One region of the Mesorhizobium sp. M7A.F.Ca.MR.362.00.0.0 genome, then DNA from elsewhere that is predicted to be linked to it. Evidence: predicted binding sites of a transcription regulator. Region 1 holds the regulator's gene; each other region holds the start of a gene.

Region 1 (10,155 bases):
GTCGGCGCCTATGCCGGCTGGGCCGATCACCGCGCGGGAAAAGCAAGACCGCCGCCCCCAAAGCGATCCATGCCCGGTTTCCTGACGCGAAAGTTCGTGCTCGCGGCAACCGGCCTTGCCATGACCTCCATCATCGCCGGCAGCGCCACGACGCTGTTTGCCATATGGCACTTTCAGCGTGTGTCGCCGCTCAGCCTGTTCGCCAATCTGGCGGTTATGCCGATCGTCACCGTCGTCATGTTCCTGGCTGTCGCAAGCGCGCTGCTGATGCCTTTCGATTGGATTGGCCGGCCCTCTACCTGATGGGCAAGGGTCTGACGGTGATGATCGCCATATCGGGTTGGATCTCCGAACGTTCGCCTGTCGATGGGGTTGGGCTGATTTCGCAGCAATCTGTCCTGCTGGTGACAATTGCCCTGGTCATCGCGACGATGGCGACAACTTGGCTGCGGCTCGCTGCTCTGCCATTCGCGCTGGCAGGCTTGCTGACCGTCTCGGATACGCGCACGCCGGATGTGCTGATCTCGGAAGACGCCCGGCTGGTGGCGTTGCCGATCGGTGGCGGCGAGCTTGCCGTCAGCCGGGAACGGCCGAACGAATTCACCGTCGACAACTGGAAACGCGCCCTGACATCAGAAACCATCGTCGTGCCAGAGGTGTTCGACAAGAGCGATGGGCAATTCGACGTCGCGGACGCCGTTGAGCTACCGCCGGGATCGCCGTTCTATTGCTCCTCAGGCGTTTGCGTGGCCAGGCATATGTCCGGTGCGATCATTGCCTATGTCGAGGACCGCAAGGACACCTGGAAAGCCTGTGGCTTCGCCGAGCTGATCGTCATCAATGACGCCACCGCCTATGACGCCTGTCACAATCCGCTGGTTCTCGTCATCACCAAGCGGCAACTGGCTCGCAAAGGCAGTGCCGCGGTCTTCTTCGATCGCCAATCGGCGACCACGCCGGCGACAATCAGCTTCGCGGTGGGCAGCCCATATCGGCCCTGGCACACGCATCGCAAATACTCTCGTGAGGCGAGGGGGCTGGCACCCTTCAAGAAACCCGAGAAGCCAGCGGCCAACCCGCAGCCGCCTCAGTAGCGGCGGATGAGGCCGACGAGCTTGCCTTGCACCTTGACCCTGTCTGGGCCGAAAATACGGGTTTCATAGGCCGGATTGGCGGCTTCGAGAGCAATCGAAGCGCCCTTGCGGCGGAACCGCTTCAGCGTCGCTTCCTCTTCATCGACCAGCGCCACGATGATCTCGCCGGGGTTCGCCGTGTCGGCATTGCGGATGATGACGGTGTCGCCGTCGAAGATACCGGCCTCGATCATCGAGTCGCCCTTGACCTCCAGCGCATAGTGGGCGCCGCCCATGATCATGTCCGGCGGCACGGAGATCGAATGCGTCTGATGCTGGATGGCATCGATCGGCACACCGGCGGCGATACGGCCCATGACCGGGATCGACACGGCGGAGACCGCATCGTCATCATTGCCGGGCGAGGGCATCCGCGAAGGCGCCGGCTTGATCTGCCGGCCAAGAGCACCACCCTGACCGAGACTGCCCTGGATGACGCTTGGCGAAAACTTCTTTGCCGCGTTGAGGCCGGGCGCGATCGAGTCCGGCAATCGCAGCACTTCCAGCGCGCGTGCCCGGTTGGGCAACCGGCGAATAAAGCCGCGCTCCTCAAGTGCGGTGATCAGCCGATGAATCCCGGATTTGGAGGCAAGGTCGAGCGCCTCCTTCATCTCGTCGAAGGATGGCGGAATGCCGCTCTCCTTCAGGCGTTCATGGATGAACATCAGCAGTTCATGTTGCTTGCGTGTCAGCATGGCGGCCCCCAGATTACCTGAAACCAGAATCGAAAAACAAACCCAGAACAAACACTATCTGTTCCAGTTGTGTTCTGCAACCGTTTAAAGTTTAATGAATTTGTTAAGGCTGCTGAAATTATTTGGGCTTGCCAGCGGGTCGCAATCGACAGGCGCCAACACGGCGATGCGCCTGCTCACATTGAAACCATTATGGTTAATGACCTGTGGCTCATCCTCAACCCGAGGCTTGGCATCATCTGCCGGCCGACCTCCACAAGGGACGATATCAATCTTCGGGACGTTCGTTTGCCGTGAACGAAACGGAGCCAAAACGCCAACGTCTGTTGGCATTTGTGGCTGGAATTCAGCCCTCCGTCATCCGCCGGGCAGTGAGGGCGGCGACGGCAAATCGCGGAGATCGTTGCGTCAGGTAACGGCTTCCTTGATGGCGAAACGCTGGTCCTTCCATGCGCCCGTGCGCAGAATGTCTTCTAGCACTTGAACCGCCAGCCACACATCCTTGTAGCCGATATAGAGGGGCGTGAAGCCGAAACGGATGGTCGATGGCGCGCGAAAATCACCGATGACGCCGCGCTCGATCAGCGCCCGCATGATTTGATAGCCGTGATCGTGAAGGAACGACACCTGGCTGCCGCGCCTGGTCGCGTCGCGGGTGGTCTCCAGCGTGAGGCCATAGGCGCCGCACTTTGCTTCGACGAGCTGGATGAACAGTTCCGTCAGCGCGACGCTCTTTTTTCGCAATGCCGCCATGTCGACGTCGTTCCAGATGGCAAGCGCGCCTTTGAGCGCCCGCATCGACAGGACCGGCTGGGTGCCGCACAGAAAGCGGCGGATACCGGTGCCGGCAACATACCCCCGTTCGAAGGCAAAGGGCCGCGCATGGCCCCACCAGCCGCTGAGCGGCTGGCTGATATCGCTGTGATGGCGCTGCGCGGCATAGATGAAGGCCGGTGCGCCCGGACCGCCGTTGAGGTACTTGTAAGTGCAGCCGATGGCGAAATCGGCATTTGCGTGATCGAGCTCGACGGGCAGGGCGCCGGCGGTGTGGCATAGATCCCAGACGATCAGCGCTCCGGCCGCATGAGCCTTGCGCGTCAGCGCCGCCATGTCGCGCAGTTCACCCGATTTGTAGTTGACGTGGTTGACCAGCACCACCGCGACGTTTTCGTTGATCAGCTCTTCGATAGTGGGCGCGTCGACGCCCGCGAGGCGCAGCAGGACGCCGTCCCGTGTCGAGGCCACCCCTTCGGCGATGTACAGGTCGGTGGGGAAACTGTCACCCTCGGCGACGATGACCGACCGGCCCGGCCGCATCTCCAGCGCCGCATGCAGCACCTTGTAGATGTTGGTCGACGTCGTGTCGCAGACGACGGTCTGGCCGGCCGCGGCTCCAATCAGGCGTCCGAGTTGATCGCCGAGTTCGATCGGCATCTCGAACCATCCGGCCGTATTCCAGGCTCGGATGAGGTCCTGGGCCCATTCCTGGGTTGCCGCCTGCTGCAGCTCGCCGAAAACGGCATGAGACGCTGCCCCCAGTGAATTGCCGTCGAGATAGATCACCCCCTCCGGCAGAATGAAACGGTCGCGCATGGCCCGCAGCGGATCTGTGGCATCCATCGCTTCGACTGCGGCGAGATCAGGAAATCCACTCATGGTCAGTCAGTCCCCGGTTGTTCGCGAAGGGTGTTCCGCCGCCGCGCGTCGCTGTTTTCATTTCGACGATGTCAGAGCCGGGTGCGGACCGTCCACAGCTCCGGGAACAGCACCACCTCGAGCATCTTCTTCAGATACGAAGCACCCGACGTGCCGCCGGTGCCGCGTTTCAGACCGATGATGCGCTCAACCGTGGTGACGTGGTTGAAGCGCCAGCGGCGGAAATAATCCTCGAAGTCGACCAGCTTCTCTGCCAGTTCGTAGAACATCCAGTAGCGCTGCGGATCGCGGTAAATGGTTTGCCAGGCGACCAGCACCTCTTCATTCTCGGTTCGCGTCTCACGCCAGTCCGTGCGCTTGGCATCGGCACCGATGTCGAATCCGTTGCGCGCAAGCAGCAGCAGCGCTTCGTCGTAGAGCGATGGTTCGGTCAGGATCGCTTCCAGCTTTCCGCTCAGGTCGGGCCGGTGCTTGTGCGGCCCGAGCATGGCCAGGTTGCGGTTGCCGGCCATGAACTCGATGGCGCGATACTGCCAGGACTGGAAACCCGAGGACTGGCCGAGCGCGTCGCGGAACTCGGTGTATTCGCTCGGCGTCATCGTCCGCAGCACATCCCAGGCATTGTTCAGCTGCTCGAAGATCCGCGCAACGCGCGACAGCATCTTGAAGCTCGGCTCGAGCCGGTCGGCGCGGATGGAACGGATCGCGGCTCCAATCTCGTGTAGAGCGAGCTTCATCCAGAGTTCGGAGGTCTGATGCTGGATGATGAACAGCATCTCGTCATGCGCCGATGACAGCGGCGTCTGGGCCTCCAGCACTTTCTCCAGGTGCAGGTAGTCGCTGTAGGACATGCGCTCTTTGAACGACATCTGGGCGCCTTCGGACGCCGGATCGTACGGTTCGCTCAATTGATTTTCTCCGTGCGCAGCCGGAAGCGCTGGATCTTGCCGGTCTGGGTCTTGGGCAGAGCGGCGATGAATTTTACCGATCGCGGATATTTATAGGGCGCGATCATTGCCTTGACATGGTCCTGCAGGCGCTTGGTGGTGAGGGCGTCGGGCGCGACGCCCTGCGCTAGCACGACATGCGCCTCGACGATCTGGCCGCGTTCGGCGTCCTCGGCGCCAATCACCGCGCATTCGGCGACATCCGGATGCGACAGAAGTGCGGCCTCGACCTCGGGTCCGGCAATGTTGTAGCCGGCGCTGACGATCATGTCGTCGGAGCGGGCGGCGAAATGGAAGAAGCCGTCCTCGTCCTGCGTGAAGGTATCGCCGGTGAGGTTCCAGCCGTCGCGCACGTATTCCTTCTGCCTGTCATCGGCCATGTAGCGGCAGCCGGTCGGTCCGCGCACTGCAAGCCTGCCGGTCGCGCCGCGTGGCACCTCGCGCATCTCGTCATCGACGACGCGCGCCTCGTAGCCGCCCACCGGCTTTCCGGTCGACGCGGGCTTCATGTCGTCAAAACGGTTGGAGATGAAGATGTGCAGCATCTCGGTGGCTCCGATGCCGTCGAGGATCGGCTTTCCGGTCTTTTGTGTCCACTCTTCGAAAACGGGAGCAGGCAAGGTTTCGCCGGCCGAAACGGCGACGCGCAGCGATGAAAGGTCGGCACCTTCATCCATGGCCTTCAGCATGGCGCGGTAGGCAGTCGGCGCGGTGAAAGAGATCGTCGCTTTGTAGATCTCGATGATGTGGATCATGTTGGGTGGCGTCGCCTGCTCCAGCAGCGTCGCCGCCGCACCGAAGCGCAGCGGGAAGATGGCGAGTCCGCCAAGGCCGAAGGTGAAGGCCAGCGGCGGCGAGCCGACGAAGATGTCGTCCGGCGTCACCTCCAGGATTTCGCGGGCGTAGGCGTCGGCGATGATCAGCAGGTCGCGGTGGAAATGCATCGTCGCCTTCGGAACGCCTGTTGTGCCCGAGGTGAAGCCGAGCAGGGCAACATCGTCGCGGCCGGTGTCGACTGCGGTGAACGTCACCGGCTTGTCGAGAGCGGCACGATCGAGTTCAGCATCATGGTTGGCGGTGCCGTCGAAACCGATGACCTGCTTGAGGAATGCGCTGTCCTTGGCGCAGGCGGTCATCTCGTCCATCAGCCTGGTGTCGCAGAGCGCGACGGTGATCTCCGCCTTGTCGACGATCTTGGCGAGTTCGCCGGCGCGCAGCATCGGCATGGTGTTGACGACCACGGCGCCAACCTTGGTGGCGGCCAGCCAGCAGGCGACCATTGCGGGGTTGTTGGCCGAACGGATCAGCACCCGGTTGCCGGGCTCGACCCCATAATTCTCGACCAGCGCGTGGGCCAGCCTGTTCGTCCAGTCGGACAGTTCCTTGTAGGTGCGGCGGCGGCCATTGCCGATGAGGGCGGTGTGGTCGCCGAGACCTTTTTCGACCAGCCTGTCGGTCAGTTCGACACCGGCGTTGAGGCGTTCGGGATACTCGAAGCCGTCGAGCAGGATTTCAGGCCATTGCTCCGGCGGCGGCAGGTGATCGCGCGTGAACGTGTCGATATGCGCTGAAGGCCCAAGCATGTCGCCGCTCTCCTGTCTGCTGGACGGCCAGTGCGCGAGGCGCCTTGGCCGGATGTCGTGGATCCTAAGGTCCTGCTCTGAGGAGGCTTCGTACTGCCCATCGCACCTGCTGAGATGCGCCCAGAAAGGGTGAACATCTGCAGGTTTGGGCAGCACAGCAGACCTCCCATTGTCGGCTGTTCGTACGGGCAGGATCGCACCAGTCGAAATTTGTTTCAAGCCTAAAATGTTTTTGCCCTGGAGCATTGACGCATGGCGTGGCGGTGGCCATTGCTAGCGGAACAGCGATGCCGTTTTTGGGGAAGGGCGCAGATGTTCGAACGTCACATCGTCGATTGGGATGATGCCTATGCCAACGGTGCGAATATCGCCGGCAGCGACCGATGGCCGGCCGCGTGGGTGGAGCCTGCGCAAGCGTTTCGTGACGCACTCTCGGCGCAGGGCCGGGCACGGCTCGACATCACCTATGGCGATGGGCGACGCAATCGGCTCGATCTCTTCCTCCCCAGCGCCACGCCCAAAGGGTTGGTGGTGTTCATCCATGGCGGTTACTGGAAGGCGTTCGACAAGAGTTTCTGGTCGCATCTCGCCAATGGTGCGGTCAGCAGCGGCTTTGCCGTGGCGATGCCGTCCTACACGCTGTGCCCGGACTTACGCATCGCCGGCATCGTCCAGGAGATCGGCGTGGCGATCGGCAAGGCGGCGGCAATGGTCGACGGGCCGCTGATGCTGACCGGACATTCGGCCGGCGGCCATCTTGCCAGCCGGATGGTGACGACAACCACGCCTCTGGCGGACGATGTGGCGCGGCGCGTGCGCCATGTCGTTTCGATTTCGGGTGTCCACGATCTGCGTCCGATCATGCGCACCGAGATGAACGCGACTCTGGCCATCGACGAAGATGAGGCGCTGGCTGAAAGCCCGGCGCTGCTGCGGCCCAGGGATGGTGCCCGCATCACCTGTTGGGCCGGTGGTGGCGAGCGCGCCGAGTTCCTGCGTCAGAACGCCTTGCTTGCCAACATCTGGACGGGCCTCGGTGCTGCAACCAGCACCGTGGTCGAGCCCGACCGGCATCATTTCAGCATTGTCGACGGCCTTGCCGATCCGGCCCACCCACTGAGCCGCGCCTTGATATCGGGCTAGCACCGAGATCATTTTCCATTTTTTATTAATGGTTTGTCTTGTTCTGCTTCAGCGCAGCATCAGTACGCCGCAGGCCTCGCCAGCAGCTGCTGCGGGGGCAAACGGCGCCCGCACGATCAGCCCGTTGGCGTCGGCCAGCATTCTCAGCATCGAGGAATCCTGGATACCGAACGGCGTCGCCACCAGCACGCCGTCATCTTCCCTGACCACGGCTCGGACGTAGTCCTGGCGCAAATCATTGGCCGGCATTGCGGCGCCCAACCGTGCCGGACGTATGTCCTGGCGATGATTGCGGCCGCCGAGCCGCGCCAGCAGCGGCTTCAGGAACAACTGCGAGCAGACCAGGCTTGCCACCGGATTGCCGGGCAGGCCGATGCACCTGATATCGCCGAGGCGGCCGAACATCAGCGGCTTGCCGGGGCGCATGGCGATCTTCCAGAAGCCGAGCGTCATGCCTTCGCCGGTCAGCACGTCGTGGATCAGGTCGTGATCGCCGACCGAGGCGCCACCAAGCGTCACGATGACATCCGCACCGGCCGCGACCGCTTTTTGCACCAGTTCGGCGATAGCCTCCTTGCGATCGGCGGCAATGCCGAGATCGAGCGCGCGGGCGCCGACCGAGTGTGCGGTGGCGGCGACGCCATAGGCATTCGATGAGATGATCTGGTCCGGGCCGAGATCACTGCCGGGCGGCAGCAATTCGTCGCCGGTGGCGATAATGGCGACCAGCGGCCGTTTCACCACGCTGACCCGAGGATGGTTGGCCGATGCTGCCAGCGACAGTGCCGCCGGGTCGAGCAAGCGGCCTTTTTCCAGCAGCATGTCGCCTGTTGAAAAATCGAGCCCGATGCGGCGGATATTGCGCCATTGCGCCGTTGGCTCGGTCACTTCGATTTCGCCGCCGCCGAGGTCGCGGACATTCTCCTGGATGACGATGGTGTCGGCGCCTTCGGGCAGCGGCGCGCCGGTGAAGATGCGCACGGCCTGCGTCTGGCCGACCGTGCCGTCGAAGCCACGCCCAGCCGGCGCCATGCCGATCACCGACAGCCTGGATGGGACCGACGTGACGTCGGCGGCGCGCGCTGCATAGCCGTCCATGGCGGAAGCATTGAAAGGCGGCTGGGTGCGAAGTGCCACGACCGGTTCCGCCAGAACACGATCCACAGCCTCGAACAGGGGAACGCTTTCGCCGGCTAGAGGCGCCGCACCATCGAGCAGGCGTTCAAGCGCCTCCGCGATAGGAACCAGCGCCATCAGGCACTCGCCTTGTAGTCACCCGACTTGCCACCGGTCTTTTCGACCAGGCGGATGCCGGTGATGACCATGGCGCGGTCTACTGCTTTGGCCATGTCGTAGATGGTCAGGCAGGCGACCGAAGCGGCGGTCAGCGCTTCCATCTCGACACCCGTCTTGCCGGTGACGCGCGCCAGTGCGGTGACCTTCAGGCCCGGCAAAGCATGGTCGGGCTCGATGTCGACGGAAACCTTGGTCAAAAGCAGCGGGTGGCAGAGCGGGATCAGTTCATGCGTCTTCTTCGCCGCCATGATACCGGCGATGCGCGCGGTGCCGAGCACATCGCCCTTCTTGGCGTTGCCGGCGAGGATCATCTTCAGCGTCTCGGGCTGCATCGCGACAAAGCCTTCGGCGATCGCCGTGCGCGTTGTTTCATCCTTGTCGCCGACGTCGACCATGTTGGCCTCGCCCTGCGCGCCGAGATGGGTAAGGCCCGATACCATCGTCAGATGACCTCGGCCAAAGCCTTGCCTGTCAGAAGCAGGCGCGTCGCCGCGGTGACGTCCTGTTGCCGCATCAGGCTCTCGCCGACAAGAAAAGTGCCGATGTCGCTCTTTTGCAGCCTGAGGCAGTCGTCATGCGAGAAAATACCGCTCTCGCTGACCAGCAAGCGGTCGGCCGGAACCATCGTCGCCAGCCGCATGGAAGTGTCGAGGCTGGTCTCGAATGTGCGCAGATTGCGGTTGTTGATGCCGATCAGCCGCGACGACAGTTTTAGCGCGCGCTGCGTCTCGGTCTCGTCGTGCACTTCGACCAGTGCATCCATGCCGAGTTCGGAGGCCGTCGCCTCGAGCTCGCTGGCCAGGACGTCGTCGACACTGGCCATGATGATCAGGATGGCATCCGCGCCCCAGGCGCGGGCTTCGTAGACCTGATACGGATCGAACAGGAAATCCTTGCGCAGCGCCGGCAGCGCGACGGCGGCTCGCGCCCGGGTGAGAAATTCGGGCGCACCCTGGAAGGACGGTGCATCGGTCAGCACCGAAAGACAGGCAGCACCACCCTTGGCATAGGCCTGCGCCAGCGCCGGTGGATCGAAATCGGCACGGATCAGACCCTTGGAAGGGCTCGCCTTCTTGATCTCGGCGATTAGCGCGAAGGCGCCGGATTTGCGCTTCGCTTCCAGTGCGGCAAGAAAGCCGCGCGGTGCGTCGGCGTCTTTTGCCCGGGCCTTGATTTCGGCCAACGGCACGCGTGCCTTTGCTGCCGCGATCTCGTCGCGCTTGTAGGCCTCGATCTTGCGAAGAATGTCAGACACGCTCTATCCGTTATCCGTTCGAAATCTCGACCAGCCTGTCGAGCACTTGCAGGGCACGGCCGCTGTCGATGGCTTGCGCCGCCGCCGCGATGCCGTCGCCAAGCGTCGTCGCCTTCCCGGCCACAACCAGTCCGGCACCGGCGTTCATCAGCACGGTGTCGCGATAGGCGCCGGCGGCACCGCCCAGCATATCGCGCAGGGCCTTGGCGTTGTAGTCCGCATCGCCGCCACGCAATTCGTCCTTGCTGTGGCGCGGCAACCCAACCGCTTCAGGCGTCAGGGTGAAGCTGCGGATCTCGCCGCCGATCAGTTCGGCAACCTGCGTCTCGCCGGTGGTGGTGATCTCGTCATAGCCGTCGCCATGGGCAACCCAGACATGCTCGGCACCCAGCGCCTTCAGCGTCTCGGCAACCGGCAGGATCCATTCCGGCAGGAACACACCGACCA
Region 2 (6,555 bases), on a different contig from region 1:
GCCGAAGTCGCGTTTTCCGTCCGCTTCGATTTGGTCCATTATCTCGGAAAATTCATCGCCTATTGCATTTTCAGCAGCGAACGCCGAACGAATGGCATCCCACGCGGAAAGTCCCGGCTCCGGTTTGGCTTCTTTCTCCGCGACCATGCCTTTACGCAAGAGATCGATCGCCTTGCCCGACAGACTTTGGCCGCCCTTGCGCGCCGCGTGTTCGATTTCGCGCTTCAAGGGTTCGGGAATATCTCTGATCAACATATCGCCCATGGATGCCTCCAAGATTTGATATCACTGATATCACCCCCGGAGTCATTGATCAACAAGAGTTCCGCCCCTTCACCCAGCCACTCAAAACGGTCCATTAAGTCTACACCAACTGTTCAGGCGTATGCTTCGCGGATCTGTCCTGGGAGCTTCATATGCAGCGCGCTCAAAATCCCTTTGGGAAACGCAGGAAGCCAATAGCTGAATACAAATCGGTCGAAGAACGATACGAGAAAGGCGAATTGTCGAGGCGAAGAGAGAGCAATTTCGCCATTTATAACACCCTGCTAATGATGGTGTTAGCCGTGGTTGTCTCTCTGGTGCTGATCATCTCGCCAGAATCTCGCGCGCTTGCGTTAGAGATCGGTGCAAAAGCGTTCGAGCTTGGCAGGGATTGGGTTTTGCGTGGCGTGCTCGAATGATCCCTATCCCGCCAGCTTGCCCGGCGCCTTGTCCCTGGCGAGCTTCTTGAATTTCTTCACCACCATGTCGCGCTTCAGCTTCGAGATGTGGTCGATGAACAGGACGCCATTGAGGTGGTCGATCTCGTGTTGCAGGCAGGTCGCCATCAGGCCTTCGGCCTCCATCTCCTGCAATTTGCCGTCGCGGTCGAGATATTTGACCCGCACGGCGGCCGGGCGTTCGACCTCGGCGTAATAATCCGGGATCGACAGGCAGCCTTCCTCATAGACCGAGCGCGCGTCGGCGCTCTCCAGGATTTCCGGGTTGATGAAGAAATGCGGCGCCGGCGTCTCGTCTTCCTTGGCCAGATCGACCACCAGTAAGCGCAGCGGTTCGCCGATCTGGATCGCCGCCAGCCCGATACCCGGCGCGTCATACATGGTCGCCAGCATGTCGTCGGCTAATCTGCGCAAAGGCGCGTCGACACGCTCCACGGGCATGGAAACCTGGCGCAGGATGGGGTCGGGAAGGATGATGAGCGGCTTGATCGACATGGCGTTCCACCTAAGACCTCCAGAGAAAAGCGTCAACCGGTAGGCTGGAGGCTCGTTCACGTTTTGATCTGTGCCGGCAGCGCGAATCGTTTATGCTGTCCACATGAATGATTTGAGCACCATCCTTTCCGAACCTGTCGCCCGGCTTGGCGCCACAACCGTCACGCTCGGCCATGCGCTGGCCTTCGGCGCTTTGCTGTTTCTGGCCCTGTTCGTGGCGCTGGTCATTGCGCTGTGGCGATCGGCGAAGGCGCGCGCCGTCACGGCCGCGGAAGCCGCCGATCATGCCCGCGATGCGGAAGTGCGGATGGCCGGCATTCTGCAAAGCCAGGCCGAAATGCAGGGTCGTATGGGCGCCATCGCCGAAGTGTTCGGCGCACGGCAGGCGGAGCTGACGCAATCGATCGGCCAGCGCCTCGACGCCATGACCGGCCGGCTCGGCCAGACCATGACCGAGCAGACCAAATCCACGCATGAGAGTCTGGCCAAATTGCAGGAGCGGCTGGCCATCATCGATGTCGCGCAGGGCAACATCCAGTCGCTCGCCGGCCAGGTGGTGCAGCTGCAGGCGATCCTCTCCAATAAGCAGACGCGCGGCGCCTTCGGCCAGTCGCGCATGGAGGCGATTGTCGCCGACGGCCTGCCGCACGGCGCCTATGAATTCCAGGCGACGCTGTCGAACGGCAGCCGTCCTGACTGCCTGGTGAAGATGCCGAACGGCGCACCGTCGCTGGCCATCGACGCCAAGTTCCCGCTCGAAGCCTGGAACGCCATCCGCGCCGCCGACGGCGCCGACCTGCAGAAGGCCGCCTCGCAGGCCTTCCGCCGCGACATCGAGATCCATGTCCGCGATATCTCGGAAAAATACCTGATCCAGGGCGAGACGCAGGACACCGCCTTCATGTTCGTGCCCTCGGAATCGGTGTTCGCCGAGATTCACGAGAATTTCGAGGCGATCATCCACAAGGCGCACCGCGCCCGAATTGTCATCGTCTCGCCGTCATTGCTGATGCTGTCGATCCAGGTCATCCAGGCGATCCTCAAGGATGCCCGCATGCGCGAACAGGCGCACCTGATTCAGGGCGAAGTCATCCGGCTGATGGAGGATGTCGCGCGCGTCGACGAGCGGGTGCGCAAGCTGCAGGTGCATTTCGGTCAGTCGGCCAAGGACATCGACGACATCCTGGTTTCGACGTCGAAGGTCACCAAGCGCGGCCAGAAGATCGAGGCACTGGAATTCGGCGCGCAGCCCGACGGCGATGCCGCCGCGGACGCCGCGTCACGGGCTCCCGCCGCGAAGGTCGATTCCGGCGCGCGCGTTGCCGATTCGAAAACCGGGCAGCTCAGGCTGAGGGTCGTCGAAGGCGACGATTGAGGCGCGGCGCCGGACCGGCGCTACTGCTCTTCCTTGGTCGTCATACCCGGGAATTCCGGCAACCAGGGCAGCGCCGAGCGGTGCCAGCTTTGCCGTCTCGGGACTAACTGTTCACGTTGTCGCGCCGTGCCGACCCGGATGCCATAAACCTTCGGCCCGTCGCCAACCGATGTCGCGTAGAGATGCGAGCCGCACTCGCCGCAAAAGCCCTGCGCGCGCTTGTCGCCGCTCGATCCTGTCTTGATATAGACCTTTGGCGCACCCTTGGTGATCCGGTAGTGGCCTTCCGGCGCGCCCACGGTCACGCGAAAAGCCGTTCCGGTCAGTTGTTGGCAATCGGTGCAGTGGCAGATTCCGGTGTTCTCCGGGTCGACCTCCGCCTCGTAGGTGATGGCGCCACAATGGCAGCCGCCGTCGATTTTCATCTTCGCTCCTCCAAACTCCCTTTAATCCTAGCGGGGCAAGACCGTGAGGCAATGGCGGCGCTAGTCCAGAGCCGGATCGGATGCGGTCTCGATCAGCTTGCGCCGCTGCTCCCAGGTGCCTGTCGTCTGTGGCTTGACGAACAGCCGCGTGATCTCCGGCATTTCCTTCTTCAGCTGCGCCTCCAGGCGCTCGACGCAAGCTTCGATCTCAGGCGCCGTCAAATGGTCCTCGAACTCGATGCTGAGCCCGGCGACGATCTCTGCCGGCCCCATATGGACGGTCAGGACGCCGTTCGCCCGCTGCACCGCCGGATCCTGCTGGGCGATCGCCAGCACCTTCATCTGCACCTCGGGCGATGCCGGCTCGCCGATCAGCAGTCCCTTGCTTTCGCGGGCCAAGAAGATCGCCGTCGCGCCCAGGATCAGCCCAATGCCGATCGAGGCGGCGCCGTCGAGTTCCGGCATCTCCAGAACTTCCGCCGCCAGGATGCCGACGAACGCGACGATCAGGCCGAGAAGTGCTGCACTGTCCTCGAACAGCACGGTGTAGACGCTCGGATCCTTGCTCGACTGCACCGCCCGCAGCCAGCCCTGCTTGCCCTTCTGCTGGCGGAACTCCTTCAGCGCCACCCACCACGAACTGCCTTCGAACAGGAAGGAAAGGCCAAGCACGATGTAGGTCACCTCGGCGTTGGCGACCGGCTCCGGCGCCATCATATGGATCACGCCTTCGTAGAACGACACGCCGGCGCCCAGCGCGAAGACGAGGAGCGCGACGATGAAGCTCCAGAAGTAGAGTTCGCGGCCGTGACCGAGCGGATGCGTGCGATCGGCCGGGCGGGCGGCGCGGTGCATGCCGTAGAGCAGCAGGCCGCCATTGCCGGTATCGACCAGCGAATGCACGCCCTCCGACAGCATCGCCGAACTGCCGGTGAAGGCGGCGGCGGCGAACTTGGTCAGCGCGATGGCGAAATTGCCGGCGAGCGCCGCGTAGATCACCTTTTTTGAGCCGCCGTGCCCGGCCATGGCATTTGTTCCCATTCAAGGCGCAGTCTAGCGGCCAGGCCGCTAAAGCTCCACAGGCATCACACCGCGCGAATGTCGGGTCGTCCAAGCCAGCGGTCATGAGAGATCGGCCTATGGAAAACGGCGACTACTCGACGATCTCGCTGGTCCACACCTTGAAGCCGGCAAGCGTTCCCGGGCCGAATATATGGGTCAGCGGCACGTCGGCGGCGTCGCGGCCGGAGGCGATCAGGATGCGGCCGATGCGCGGTGCATTGTTGCGCGGGTCGAAGACATGCCAGCGGCCGCCGAGATAGACTTCCATCCAGGCGCAGAAATCCATGCTCGCCCACGGCTTCGGCATGCCGATGTCGCTGATGTAGCCGGTGCAATAGCGCGTTGGGATGTTGAGCGCCCGGCAGAAGGTGACGGCGAGATGCGCGTAGTCTCGGCACACGCCGCTCTGTTCGCGATACGCTTCCGCGGCGGTGCGTGTCGGCCGAGCATTGCCGTAGTTGAAGACGATGTGGTTGTGGACGAAGTCGCAGACCGCCTGCACGCGCGGAATGCCCAGCGGCGTGTTGCCGAACAGCCGCCACGCTTCATCAGCCAGAAGGTCGCTTTCGCAAAAACGGCTGGGCAGCAGGAACAGCAGCGTGTCCGCCGGCAGGTCGCGAACCTCGTGCTGCCAGGCCATCAGATCGCCCATCTCGAAAGTGCCGGGATCGCGGATCACCGCGTCGGTGCCGAAGGTGAAACGCCCGGGCGGCGCGACGAACCGGTTGCACCAATTGCCGAAACTGTCGCGATAGCTTTCGATCGGCACCGGCGGGTTGGAAATCAGGAAATCCGGCCGCTCGAGATCGGAGGCACGCGAATAATGCACATTCAGCATCGCGATGAGCGGCGTTTCCTGCGGAAAGTCGAAGCTCATCTCGCAGCCGATGTGGATTCGCATTGTCGTCCTGACGGCCTGCCTGACGATCACCCGGCGAAGCTCGGGTCGATGCTGCAGTGCGAAAATGACCATCGCACGGACCGTCATGGTTTACGAGCAAATTAGAAACCGGTTGAAAGCGATCCGGCGACGCCGGCAACGGTCGCTAACCCCTTGCGGTCGGGCGGTTCTCTTGTTTCACTTGGCGTCCCACATCAGGAGGAACGAATCATGGCTAAAGGTGCGATGAAGGCAGGCAAGGAAGCCCGCAAGCCGAAGAAGGACGCCAAGAAGCCCGCTCCGGCTCCCGCGCTGAAGGCGCCGCCGGTCAAGGCGATGAAGCTCAAGGACAAGTAGGTCCGGCGATCCACTTCGCAATAAGGGTTACGGCCGGCGACACTGTTGCCGGCCGCTGTTGATCGAGCGCTCGAAGTTCCTATATTGGCATGGCGGGGACGACCTCGCGCTTCCCCAAAATCCGGACGGGACGACCCGCCATTGTTTGACTGATCGTCGGACGCCGAAAATCGCTTTTCGGTCCGATGCTCTGATGGAGCGTTGTCGATGTCGCGGATTCTTCTCTTTTTCGCCGGCCTGTTCGAGATCGGCTGGGCAATCGGCCTCAAATACACAGATGGCTTCTCGAAGCTGGTGCCGACCGTGCTGACCGTTGCCTCTATGGTCGTCAGCCTCACTCTGCTCGGCCTGGCGCTGAAGGCGCTGCCCGTCGGCACCGCCTATGCGGTGTGGACCGGCATCGGCACCGTCGGTACGGCACTGCTCGGCATCTGGCTGCTCGGCGAACCAGCCACCGCGATCAGGCTGGCCTGCATCGCGCTCATCGTCTGCGGCATCATGGGGCTGAAGTTCGCCGCCTGACGGTCTTTTGGTTTGCGCATGTCGTCCTCTCAGAACCGGGACCAATATTTGGGCGACGGACAAACACCTTCAGGGCCGCTGTGAGGCGACCCTGATTGTCGAAGCTGGCTGCTTCGGTAATCCTGAGGCTAGCGGGCGGAGAAGCCCGGCGGCGTCCTGCCGGTGCGCTGCTTGCGTGCCGCATAACGCGCGTCACGCTTGGCCTTGCGTTCGGCTTCGTCGGCCAGAAAACGGGCGATGCGCTCGTTCTCTTCGGATTCCCGAATCTTGGCCTCAGCCTGTGCAGCTTCCTCGGCGGCGATACGTGCCGCTTCGGCTGCTGCCTCGCGCTCGGCCTTCTCGACCGCTTCGCGTGCCAGCTTCTCCTGCTTCAGCCGAGCCTTTTCAGCCTCGCGGATTTCGCGGGCCGCAAGGATCGCCTTGCGTTCAGCCTGCCGTGCCAGCACAGCAGGATCATCCGCCGCCGGCTTTGCCTTGAAGCGCTCGAGGAGCGCCTTCTTTGCCTCGTTTGCGGCATTGCGCCGCTCGAAAACGTCTTTTTCCCTGTAGATAGCCAAGTCCACTTCCCTGAAGTCAATTCGCGACGCTTACATACGCGCGAAAACCGAGAGTTCAAGCGCCAAAACGGCATGGCAGCCATGAAATTGTCGGCTGTTGCACTCGGGAGACGCCTTTGGAGCAATTTCAGGGAAAGTGTGAAACGGTTTTCCGGGAAAA
Region 3 (9,562 bases), on a different contig from region 1:
TCACCCTAAGCTGAATTGACCCGGCAAACCTGACATGCCAAAGGCCCGCAAAGCCTTTCATCTGGAGTAGCCTGATGACCGACCGCATCGAGATCGCCGGATTGCGGATTGCCCGCGAGCTGCATGAGTTCGTGGCCAGGGAAGCGCTGCCGGGCACGGGCGTCGAAGCGGACGCCTTCTGGAACGGTTTTTCGGCCATCATCCATGATTTGGCGCCGAAGAACCGGGCGCTGCTGGCAAAGCGCGACGCCATCCAGGAACAGATAGACGGCTGGTATCGCGAGCATGGCGCGCCGGTCGACATGGAGGCCTACAAGGGCTTCCTGAAAGAAATCGGCTATCTCGTTCCCGAAGGCCCGGCCTTCAGCGTATCGACCGACAATGTCGACCCCGAAATTGCTGATGTTGCCGGACCGCAGCTGGTCGTGCCGGTGATGAATGCGCGCTATGCGCTCAACGCCGCCAATGCGCGCTGGGGGTCGCTCTACGATGCGCTCTACGGCACCGATGCCATCCCCGAAACGGATGGCGCCGAAAAGGGCAAAGCCTTCAATCCGGCGCGCGGCGCCAAGGTCGTCGCCTGGACGAAGACCTTTCTCGACGAGGCTGCCCCGCTCACCTCGGGGAAATGGGCCGGGGTCAACGGTCTGTCGCTGGCGCAAGGCGCCTTGCGGCTGAGCGCCGGTGCAGGCTCGACCACGCTGGCCAACCCGAAGCAATTCGTCGGCTACCGTGGCGACGCGGCCAATCCCGATGCGGTGCTGCTGGTGCGCAACGGCCTGCACATCGAGATCGCGATCGACCGCAACAACCAGATCGGCCGCACCGATCCGGCTGGCATCGCCGATGTCATCCTGGAATCGGCGCTGACCACCATCCAGGACTGCGAGGATTCGGTCGCGGCGGTGGATGCGCCAGACAAGGTCGTCATCTACCGCAACTGGCTCGGCCTGATGAAGGGCGATTTGGCGGAAGAGATCACCAAGGGCGGCAAGAGCTTTGTCCGCAAGCTCAATCCTGACCGCTCCTACACCGCGCCCGCCGGCGGCACGCTGACCGTGCCCGGCCGCTCGCTGATGCTGGTCAGGAATGTCGGCCACCTGATGACCAACCCGGCGATACTGGATCGCGACGGCAACGAGGTTCCGGAAGGCATCCTCGATGCGGCGATGACGGCGCTGATCGCGCTGCACGATGTAGGGCCGAACGGCCGCCGCGCCAACTCCCGCGCGGGCTCGATGTATGTCGTGAAACCCAAGATGCATGGGCCCGACGAAGTCGCTTTCGCCGTCGAGATCTTCGACCGCGTCGAAGCGCTGCTCGGTATGGCCAGGAATACCATCAAGATGGGCATTATGGATGAGGAGCGGCGCACCACCGTCAACCTCAAGGAGGCGATCCGCGCCGCAAAAGCGCGCGTCGTGTTCATCAACACCGGCTTCCTCGACCGCACCGGCGACGAGATTCATACCTCGATGGAAGCCGGCCCGATGATCCGCAAGGGGGACATGAAGCAGGCCGCCTGGATTTCCGCCTACGAGGCGTGGAATGTCGACATCGGGCTGGAATGCGGCTTGGCCGGCCACGCCCAGATCGGCAAGGGCATGTGGGCGATGCCGGATTTGATGGCGGCGATGCTGGAACAGAAGATCGCCCACCCCAAGGCCGGCGCCAACACTGCCTGGGTGCCGTCGCCAACGGCGGCGACGCTGCATGCCACGCACTATCACAAGGTCGACGTCCACGCCGTGCAGGCGACGCTGAAGAACCGGCCCAAGGCGAAGCTCGACGACATCCTGTCGGTGCCCGTTGCCGTGCGGCCGAACTGGTCGCCCGAGGACATCCAGAAGGAACTCGACAACAACGCGCAGGGCATTCTTGGCTATGTCGTACGCTGGATCGACCAGGGCGTCGGCTGCTCGAAAGTGCCTGACATCAACGATGTCGGCCTGATGGAAGACCGCGCCACGCTGCGTATATCCTCACAGCACATCGCCAACTGGCTGCACCACGGCGTGTGCAGCGAGCACCAGGTGATGGCGACGATGAAGCGCATGGCTGACATCGTCGACCGCCAGAACGCGGGAGACCCACTCTACCAGCCGATGGCGGCCGACTTTGACAAGTCGATAGCCTTCCAGGCCGCTTGTGACCTGGTCTTCAAGGGCCGCGTCCAGCCCAATGGCTACACCGAGCCGGTGCTGCACGCGCGGCGGCTGGAACTGAAGGCGCAGCAGAGCTGAAGAGGCCAGTGTCGTGTATGGGCGGCGGGTTTTCGGCCTGCTTTCTCCGGGGTGAGGCGTCAGGGAGCTGTATGGTCCAGGAGCCGGATGGTGGGATCGCGACGGTGTTCGGAGTTGACCCGATCGACGCCTTCCACCGTAATCGCGATCGTCCCGTTTTCCACTCTTGCTATCCAGCCCTTCGCTTTCAGATACCAGAGATGAAACTCGAGATGCTCTCGCGGACAGTCTGACAGGCGTTCGAGCTCCACATCTCCGATCCCGGGATTGCCGACGTCGTGCCGGCGCTTCGCGTAAAGCAGCGACAGCAGCCTGGCCTGGATCACGACGTCACGCTCGATGCCTTTGGTGTTGCTGGCTTCCTCGGTCAATTGACGGCGAAGGCCGGCATGGTCCCTGTACGCGATGTCGTATTGTGCGCGTTTGACCGGATCCTTGAGCGTATTGTGGGCTTCCACGATTTCACTGAAACGGGCTTCATCGCCGGTTTCGCGATTGTCTGGATGATAGCGCATCGCAAAATAGCGAAATATGCGCTCCAGCGTTTCCGAATTGGCGTTCGGGCTGACTTCCAAAACTTCGTAGTAGTCAATGAACATAGCGGGCTCCCCGGCCACACCATATTCGCATTGTCTAAATAAGGAATGTCAATGCGGAGGCCAAGACCTTGGTCCGACGCCGATGACATCCACGCTTTCTGGAAGAGGAAGAAAATGGCCGGCGTCCGGTCGGTGGGGGCCGTTGGGTGGTGAGGACGCCGGCCAAGCGGACAATCAGGTCCGCCACCGTGGAGATGATCGATTCGCGGAGGCCGGGTTATGGCGTGATCGCGGAATGCAATGTGGCGAGGCCGGCTTGTCGGCGGACCTACGCCGCCTGCGCCATCCGCTCCGAGCTCATGCGGTAGGAGATCGCTTCGGCCAGATGGATTCGGCCGACGGTTTCGCTTGCGTCGAGATCAGCGAGCGTTCGCGCCACCTTCAGCACGCGATGATAGGCCCGCGCCGAAAAGGCGAGCTTTTCGCTGGCGTCCTTGAGCAGCGACAGGCCGGCGGCGTCCGGCATGGCGATCTCCTCGATCACCGAGGGTGCGCAATGCGCGTTGGTGGTGGCTCGGGTAGCGCCGAGCCGTTCGAACCGCTCGCGCTGGATGGTGCGGGCGCGTGCCACACGCAGCGCCACATCGGCACTTTTCTCCGCCCGGTCGGGCCGGATCAAGTCGCTGGCCGACACCGCCGGCACCTCGATCCTGAGATCGATGCGGTCGAGTAGCGGGCCCGAAATGCGCGCCTGGTAGTCGGTGCGGCAGCGCTCGCCGCGCAGGCAGCGATAGCCCGGCTCGCCGGCCATGCCGCATCGGCATGGGTTCATCGCCGCGACCAGCTGGATGCGCGCCGGATAGGTGACGCGATGGTTGGCGCGCGCGATCATGCAGTCGCCGGTTTCCAGCGGCTGGCGTAGCGCATCGAGCGTCTGCGGCGTGAACTCGGGAAACTCGTCGAGGAACAGCACGCCGTGATGGGCCAGCGACACCTCGCCCGGCCGCGCGCGGATGCCGCCGCCGACCATCGCCGCCATCGAGGCCGAGTGGTGCGGTGCGCGGAACGGCCGCCGGTCGGTCAATTTGCCTTCGCCGAGCTCTCCCGCCACCGAGGCGATCATCGAGACTTCCAGAAGCTCCTTCGGCGCCAGCGGCGGCAGGATCGACGGCAGCCGCTGCGCCAGCATCGATTTGCCGGATCCCGGGGGTCCGATCATGAGCAGATTATGCCCACCGGCGGCGGCCACTTCCAGCGCCCGCTTGGCGGTCTCCTGGCCCTTGATGTCGGCGAGGTCAGGCAAATCCAGAGCGGCGGCATGGATGCCGGCCTCGGGGCGCGACAGCACCTGCGTGCCGCGGAAATGGTTGGCGATGGCGATCAGGCTGCGCGGCGCCAGAATGTCGAAATCCTTTCCAGCCCAGGCCGCCTCCGGTCCGCAGGCGAACGGACAGATCAGGCCCTTGCCTTCCGCATTGGCGGCGATAGCCGCCGGCAAGGCGCCGGCGACCGCGGCAATCGTGCCGTCGAGCGACAATTCTCCAAGCACGACATAGCCGGCCAGCATGTCGCCCGGAATGGCGCCAAGGGCAGCCATCAGGCCAAGCGCGATCGGCAGGTCGTAATGACTGCCTTCCTTCGGCAGGTCGGCCGGCGCCAGATTGACAGTCACCTTCTTCGACGGCATCGACAGGCCGGAAGCATGCAGTGCGGCCTGCACCCGCTCGCGGCTTTCGGCCACCGCCTTGTCGCCGAGGCCGACGATGTGCATGTTGACCTTGCCGGGCGCGATCATCACCTGCACGTCGACCGGCACGGCCTCGATGCCCTGGAAAGCCACCGTGCGAACCCGCGCCACCATCGTGCAACCCCAATTCAGGCTGGCCCCAGCCCTGCGTTCAGGCCAGGAACGGCCCCTCGGGCAGACAATCACACTTCAACGGTCAAATCAAGAACATTACGGGAACGCATGACCGCTGGGGTTGCAGTGGAAGCGAGCGTGGTTGCAAAAACGGAACATGGTTAAGACAAAATGAAAACGGCTTACGCGCGCTTTCCCTCGACCGCGTCCCAGAACAGGCTTGCAATGTCGGCGCCGCCGAAGCGTTTGACTTCGCGCACGCCGGTCGGCGAGGTCACGTTGATCTCGGTCATATAGTCGCCGATCACGTCGATGCCGACCAGGATGAAGCCGCGCTCCTTCAGCGATGGGCCGATGCGGGCGCAGATTTCGCGCTCGCGCTCCGTCAGTTCGGTCTTTTCGGCGCGGCCGCCAACATGCATGTTGGAGCGGGAATCATGTTCGGCCGGCACCCGGTTGATGGCGCCGACCGGCTCGCCGTCGATCAGGATGATGCGCTTGTCGCCCTTGCGCACGTCCTTGAGATAGCGCTGCACGATATAGGGTTCGCGGAACATCTGGCCGAACATTTCCAGCAGCGAGGCAAGGTTGCGGTCGCCCTCGAGCAGATGGAAGATGCCGGCGCCGCCATTGCCGTAGAGCGGCTTGACGATGATGTCGCCGAACTCCTTGCGGAAGGCGGCAACTTCGAGCGGATCCTTGGTGATCAGCGTGTCCGGCATCAGGTCGGCAAATTCGGTGACGAAGATCTTTTCCGGGCTGTTGCGCACCCAGGCCGGGTCGTTGACCACGAGCGTTTTCGGATGGATGCGCTCCAGGATGTGCGTGGTGGTGATGTAGTTCATGTCGAAGGGCGGATCCTGGCGCAGCAGGACCACATCCATCTCCGACAGGTCGGTACGCACCTTCTCGCCCAGCGAATAGTGGCTGCCCTTCTCGTCGCGCACCTGCATTTCCTCGATGCGGGCAAACACCTTGCCGTCGCGCAACGAGAGCCGATCCGGCGTGTAGTGGAACAGCTCATGGCCGCGCCGCTGCGCTTCCAGCGACAGCGCGAACGAGGTGTCGCCGGCGATCGACACGGTGGAGATGTGGTCCATCTGGACGGCGATTTTCAGCTTCATGGCGGGTCTCCGGCGGCTAGGATGGACGACTGTCTTGCCTGTACAGGCTCACTGCCCGTCTGCCAATCGCGACATTCCTGGGATCGGCATCCGACACCCGAATGCGCTGCTTTCATCGATCCTTCGAAACAGTCGCGGTTGCCCCTGGAAAATCGATTTCGCGATACGTTTCCTAAAGGGTTTGCTGCCAGTCTGAAAATAAATTCCGACGTCACAAAACAGGGACACCGATGCAAACTTCGTTTGGCACCGGTCAGGCAAACAGGGAGAGCACGGATCTGGCATTCACAGATCCGTTGACCGGGCTTGGCAACCATCGCCGCTTCTTCGACAAGGTCGATCGCCTGATCGCCGACCGTGCCGACGATCCCGCGCCCTTTACCGTCGGCATTCTCGACCTCGACGGCTTCAAGCCGATCAACGATCTGTTCGGCCACAAGGCCGGAGACGACATCCTGATCCAGGTGGCGATGCGGCTGCGCGCCTCGATGGACGGCCATTCCACGGTCTGTCGCATCGGCGCCGACGAATTCGCTTTTCTCTATCCCCTGGTGTTCAGCGAGGAGGCGGCGGCCGAAAAGTCGCGCATGCTGATCGAGATCCTGTCGGCGCCCTATGATGTCGGCGAACGCACCGCCAGGCTTTCGGCCTCGGTCGGCTGCTCGCTGTTCTATTCGGGCGACGAGACCACGGAAATCCTCATCAACAAGGCCGAGACGGCGCTCTATCACGCCAAGCGTTCCGGCCGTGGCCGCGTCGTCGTCTACACCCGTGAGATGGAAGAGGCGGCCAAGCGCGTCACCCGCATCGAACAGGCGCTGCGCCGGGCTGTCTCGGCCGGCGAGGTGGAGCCGCATTTCCAGCCCATCGTCGATCTCGCCACGCGCCGCACCATCGGCTTCGAGACGCTGGCGCGCTGGACAGATCGCGACCTGGGCTCGGTGCCGCCGACTGTCTTCATTCCCATCGCCGAGGAGCGTGGCATCATCGGCCCGTTGTCGCAGCTGGTGCTGCGCAAGGCGACCGAGGCCGCCAGAAGCTGGCCGAAGGACCTGTTCCTGTCCTTCAACCTGTCGCCATCGCAGCTCGTCGACCAGAACACCGGCCTGCACATACTGGCGATCCTCGATCGCACCGGGTTCGATCCGCGGCGGCTGGAGATCGAGATCACCGAGACCGGCCTGATGAACGACCCAGCCTCTGCCGCGCAGATCGTCGAGGATCTGCGCCGCGTCGGCATCCGCGTCTCGCTCGACGATTTCGGCACCGGCCAGTCCTCGCTCGGCCGTCTGCGCGAATTCCATTTCGACAAGCTCAAGATCGATCGCGCCTTCGTCTCCTCCATTCTCGACGACCGTCCCTCGGAACACATCATCCGCGCCATTCTCGCAATGTGCGAGGGGCTCGGCATGGACGTCGTCGCCGAAGGCATCGAGCAGGAAGCGCAGGCCGATCGCCTGGTCCAGTTCGGCTGTGCCGGCGGGCAAGGCTATCTGTTCGGCAAGCCGGTCGACGCCGACGCCACGCTCGGCTATCTCCGCGATTCCTTCCGCGGCGCCCTGCGCGCCAAGGCGATCTGACCGGCGATCCCCCGTAGCCCATAATCCCGACGGTGCCGCTTTGCGCATCCGGTGCGGCGCATTGTCGTTTTGTCTGACATAAGCCCAGAAATCCGGCGGTTCGCCCTTGCCCGCGCGCCTTGCGTGGCTAGGATGCGCGCCGATCACGCTACAGCGCCGCGCGTCCTTTTGGACGCGCAAAGGACGCTGTAGCAATTTACATTTTGCGCATGATCCCTTTCCGAAAATCGATCCGATTTTCTGGGTCATGCGCTGGGAGACAGGAACGATGATGCCATCGGCGCATTTTGCCGACCTCGAAGGAGCCTCGGTGCTGATCACCGGCGGCGGCTCCGGAATAGGTGCTGCACTGACCGAGGGCTTTGTGCGCCAGGGCGCCAATGTCGCCTTCATCGACATCGCCGACGGCCCAAGCACGGCTCTTGCCGACCGCATCGAGAAAGCGTTCGGCAAGCGGCCGCTCTATCTCAAGACCGACCTACGCGACGTCGAGGCCCTGCGGGCGTCCGCCGCGAAGGCCGCCGAGGCGCATGGCGATGTCACCGTGCTGGTCAACAATGCGGCCTGGGATGAACGCCACGCCGTCGAGGACGTGACGGTCGAGTTCTGGGACAACAACCAGGCCATTAATCTGCGGCCGCATTTCTTCACCGCGCCAGCGGTGGCGCCGGGCATGAAGCGGGCGGGCGGCGGCTCGATCATCAACTTCACCTCGACATCCTATCTGATCAACCACCCCGACATGCCGTCCTACACGGCCGCCAAGGCCGGTATCCTCGGTCTGACCAAGGGATTGGCCGGCAAGCTCGGTGTCGACGGCATCCGCGTCAACGCCATTGCGCCTGGCTGGGTGATCACCGAGCGGCAGAGGGAGCTCTGGGTGACCGAACAGGGGCTTGCCGCCCATGTCGCCAAGCAGTGCATCAAGCAGGTGATGCAGCCCGACGACATCGTCGGCACCGTGCTGTTCCTGGCCTCGGACGCCTCGCGCATGCTGACAGCGCAGATGCTGGTCGTCGATGGAGGTTTCCTGTGAGCCCAGCCGGCAATGCACCGGCGGTCGCCGCCGTCGACTGGGGCACGACCCGCATGCGGGTCTGGCTGATAGACGGGCAAGGCAAGGTGCTTGCCGAACGCCGTGGCGACGATGGCCTGATCACGGCGCAGCAGAAGGGCTTTTCGACCATCCTCGAAGGGCATCTGGCGGCGATGGGAGCACCAGCGGCGCTGCCCGTCATCATCTGCGGCATGGCCGGATCCCGCCAGGGCTGGCTGGAAGCACCCTATGTCACCGTGCCGGCGCCGCTTAGCGCCATCCTTGCGGGTGCCGCCAGCGTGCCCGGCCAGAGCCGCGACATCCGCATCGTTCCGGGCCTTGCCCAGCGACTGACTGACGCGCCCGACGTCATGCGCGGCGAGGAAACCCAGCTTGCCGGCGCTGGCTTGCCGGCCAAGGGACGCCAGCTGGTCTGTATGCCCGGCACCCATTCGAAATGGGTGCTGGTCGAGGACGGTACTGTCACCGGCTTCGGCACCTGGCCGACCGGCGAGCTGTTTTCGGTGCTTGCCGCGCATTCGATCCTGCGCCATTCGCTCGGCGAACATCCAAAGCCCGTCACATCGGACAATCCGTTCTTCCGCCGCTGGTGCGAAACCGCATTGAGCGATGGCGGCGATGTCACCTCGCGGCTGTTTTCCATCCGCGCCGCCGGCCTGCTGCAGGATTTGAAAGCCGACGATGCCGCAGCCTGCCTGTCCGGCCTTCTGATCGGCGGCGAGATCGCCTCCGCCAGCCGTCGGCACGGCGCCGGTGCGGAACCCGTGGTGCTGGTCGCCTCCGGTGCGCTGGGAACGCTGTACAGCGAGGCGCTCGGCCTTGCCGGACTTGAGGTCCGGGCCGTCGACGCGGACGAGGCGGTGCGTGCAGGTCTCGTCGAGGCGGCGCGCGAGAACGGCATGATCGCAAGAATTGGAGCAGCTCGATGAGCCAGACCGCACCGTTTCCAAAACTCAAGCGCGGCCTGGTTGCCATCCTTCGCGGGCTCAAGCCCACCGAGGCGATGGCCATGGGCAAGGCACTGTTCGACGCCGGCATCGAGGCGATCGAAGTGCCGCTGAACTCACCGCAACCGTTCTCGTCGATCGCCCGCATCGTCCAAGTGCTGCCGAAAACGGCGCTGGTCGGTGCCGGCACGGTGCTGACGCCGGCCGATGT

What was found. The regulator LexA, encoded in region 1, represses DNA repair genes until DNA is damaged. The targets are predictions, from matches to a motif close to TGTTCNNNNTGTGTTCNG.
Region 2: EOC06_RS21780 (DNA recombination protein RmuC) is a predicted target of LexA. The motif match lies at 1,271-1,288, and genes of this name have one in related genera.
Region 3: EOC06_RS09280 (YifB family Mg chelatase-like AAA ATPase) is a predicted target of LexA. The motif match lies at 4,733-4,750, and genes of this name have one in related genera.

Annotation. Positions count from the first base shown of each region.
Region 1 is NZ_RZTF01000161.1:2,727-12,881, reverse strand. It holds partial or broken gene EOC06_RS19675 (ComEC/Rec2 family competence protein) at 1-1,094, shown strand, start outside; gene lexA (transcriptional repressor LexA) at 1,088-1,828, opposite strand; gene kynU (kynureninase) at 2,237-3,484, opposite strand; gene kynA (tryptophan 2,3-dioxygenase) at 3,556-4,392, opposite strand; gene EOC06_RS19655 (AMP-binding protein) at 4,389-6,014, opposite strand; gene EOC06_RS19650 (alpha/beta hydrolase) at 6,327-7,157, shown strand; gene glp (gephyrin-like molybdotransferase Glp) at 7,206-8,411, opposite strand; gene moaC (cyclic pyranopterin monophosphate synthase MoaC) at 8,411-8,893, opposite strand; gene trpC (indole-3-glycerol phosphate synthase TrpC) at 8,896-9,708, opposite strand; gene trpD (anthranilate phosphoribosyltransferase) at 9,719-10,155, opposite strand, start outside.
Region 2 is NZ_RZTF01000193.1:693-7,247, reverse strand. It holds gene EOC06_RS21795 (plasmid stabilization protein) at 1-264, opposite strand, end outside; gene EOC06_RS21790 (hypothetical protein) at 417-683, shown strand; gene def (peptide deformylase) at 687-1,217, opposite strand; gene EOC06_RS21780 (DNA recombination protein RmuC) at 1,321-2,592, shown strand; gene EOC06_RS21775 (GFA family protein) at 2,613-3,017, opposite strand; gene EOC06_RS21765 (cation diffusion facilitator family transporter) at 3,078-4,043, opposite strand; gene EOC06_RS21760 (transglutaminase family protein) at 4,171-4,980, opposite strand; gene EOC06_RS44880 (hypothetical protein) at 5,191-5,316, shown strand; gene sugE (quaternary ammonium compound efflux SMR transporter SugE) at 5,524-5,838, shown strand; gene EOC06_RS21745 (DUF6481 family protein) at 5,967-6,395, opposite strand.
Region 3 is NZ_RZTF01000047.1:10,364-19,925, forward strand. It holds gene EOC06_RS09270 (malate synthase G) at 75-2,243, shown strand; gene EOC06_RS09275 (J domain-containing protein) at 2,303-2,842, opposite strand; gene EOC06_RS09280 (YifB family Mg chelatase-like AAA ATPase) at 3,111-4,643, opposite strand; gene gshB (glutathione synthase) at 4,826-5,767, opposite strand; gene EOC06_RS09290 (bifunctional diguanylate cyclase/phosphodiesterase) at 5,998-7,347, shown strand; gene EOC06_RS09295 (SDR family NAD(P)-dependent oxidoreductase) at 7,616-8,383, shown strand; gene EOC06_RS09300 (2-dehydro-3-deoxygalactonokinase) at 8,380-9,333, shown strand; partial or broken gene EOC06_RS09305 (2-dehydro-3-deoxy-6-phosphogalactonate aldolase) at 9,330-9,562, shown strand, end outside.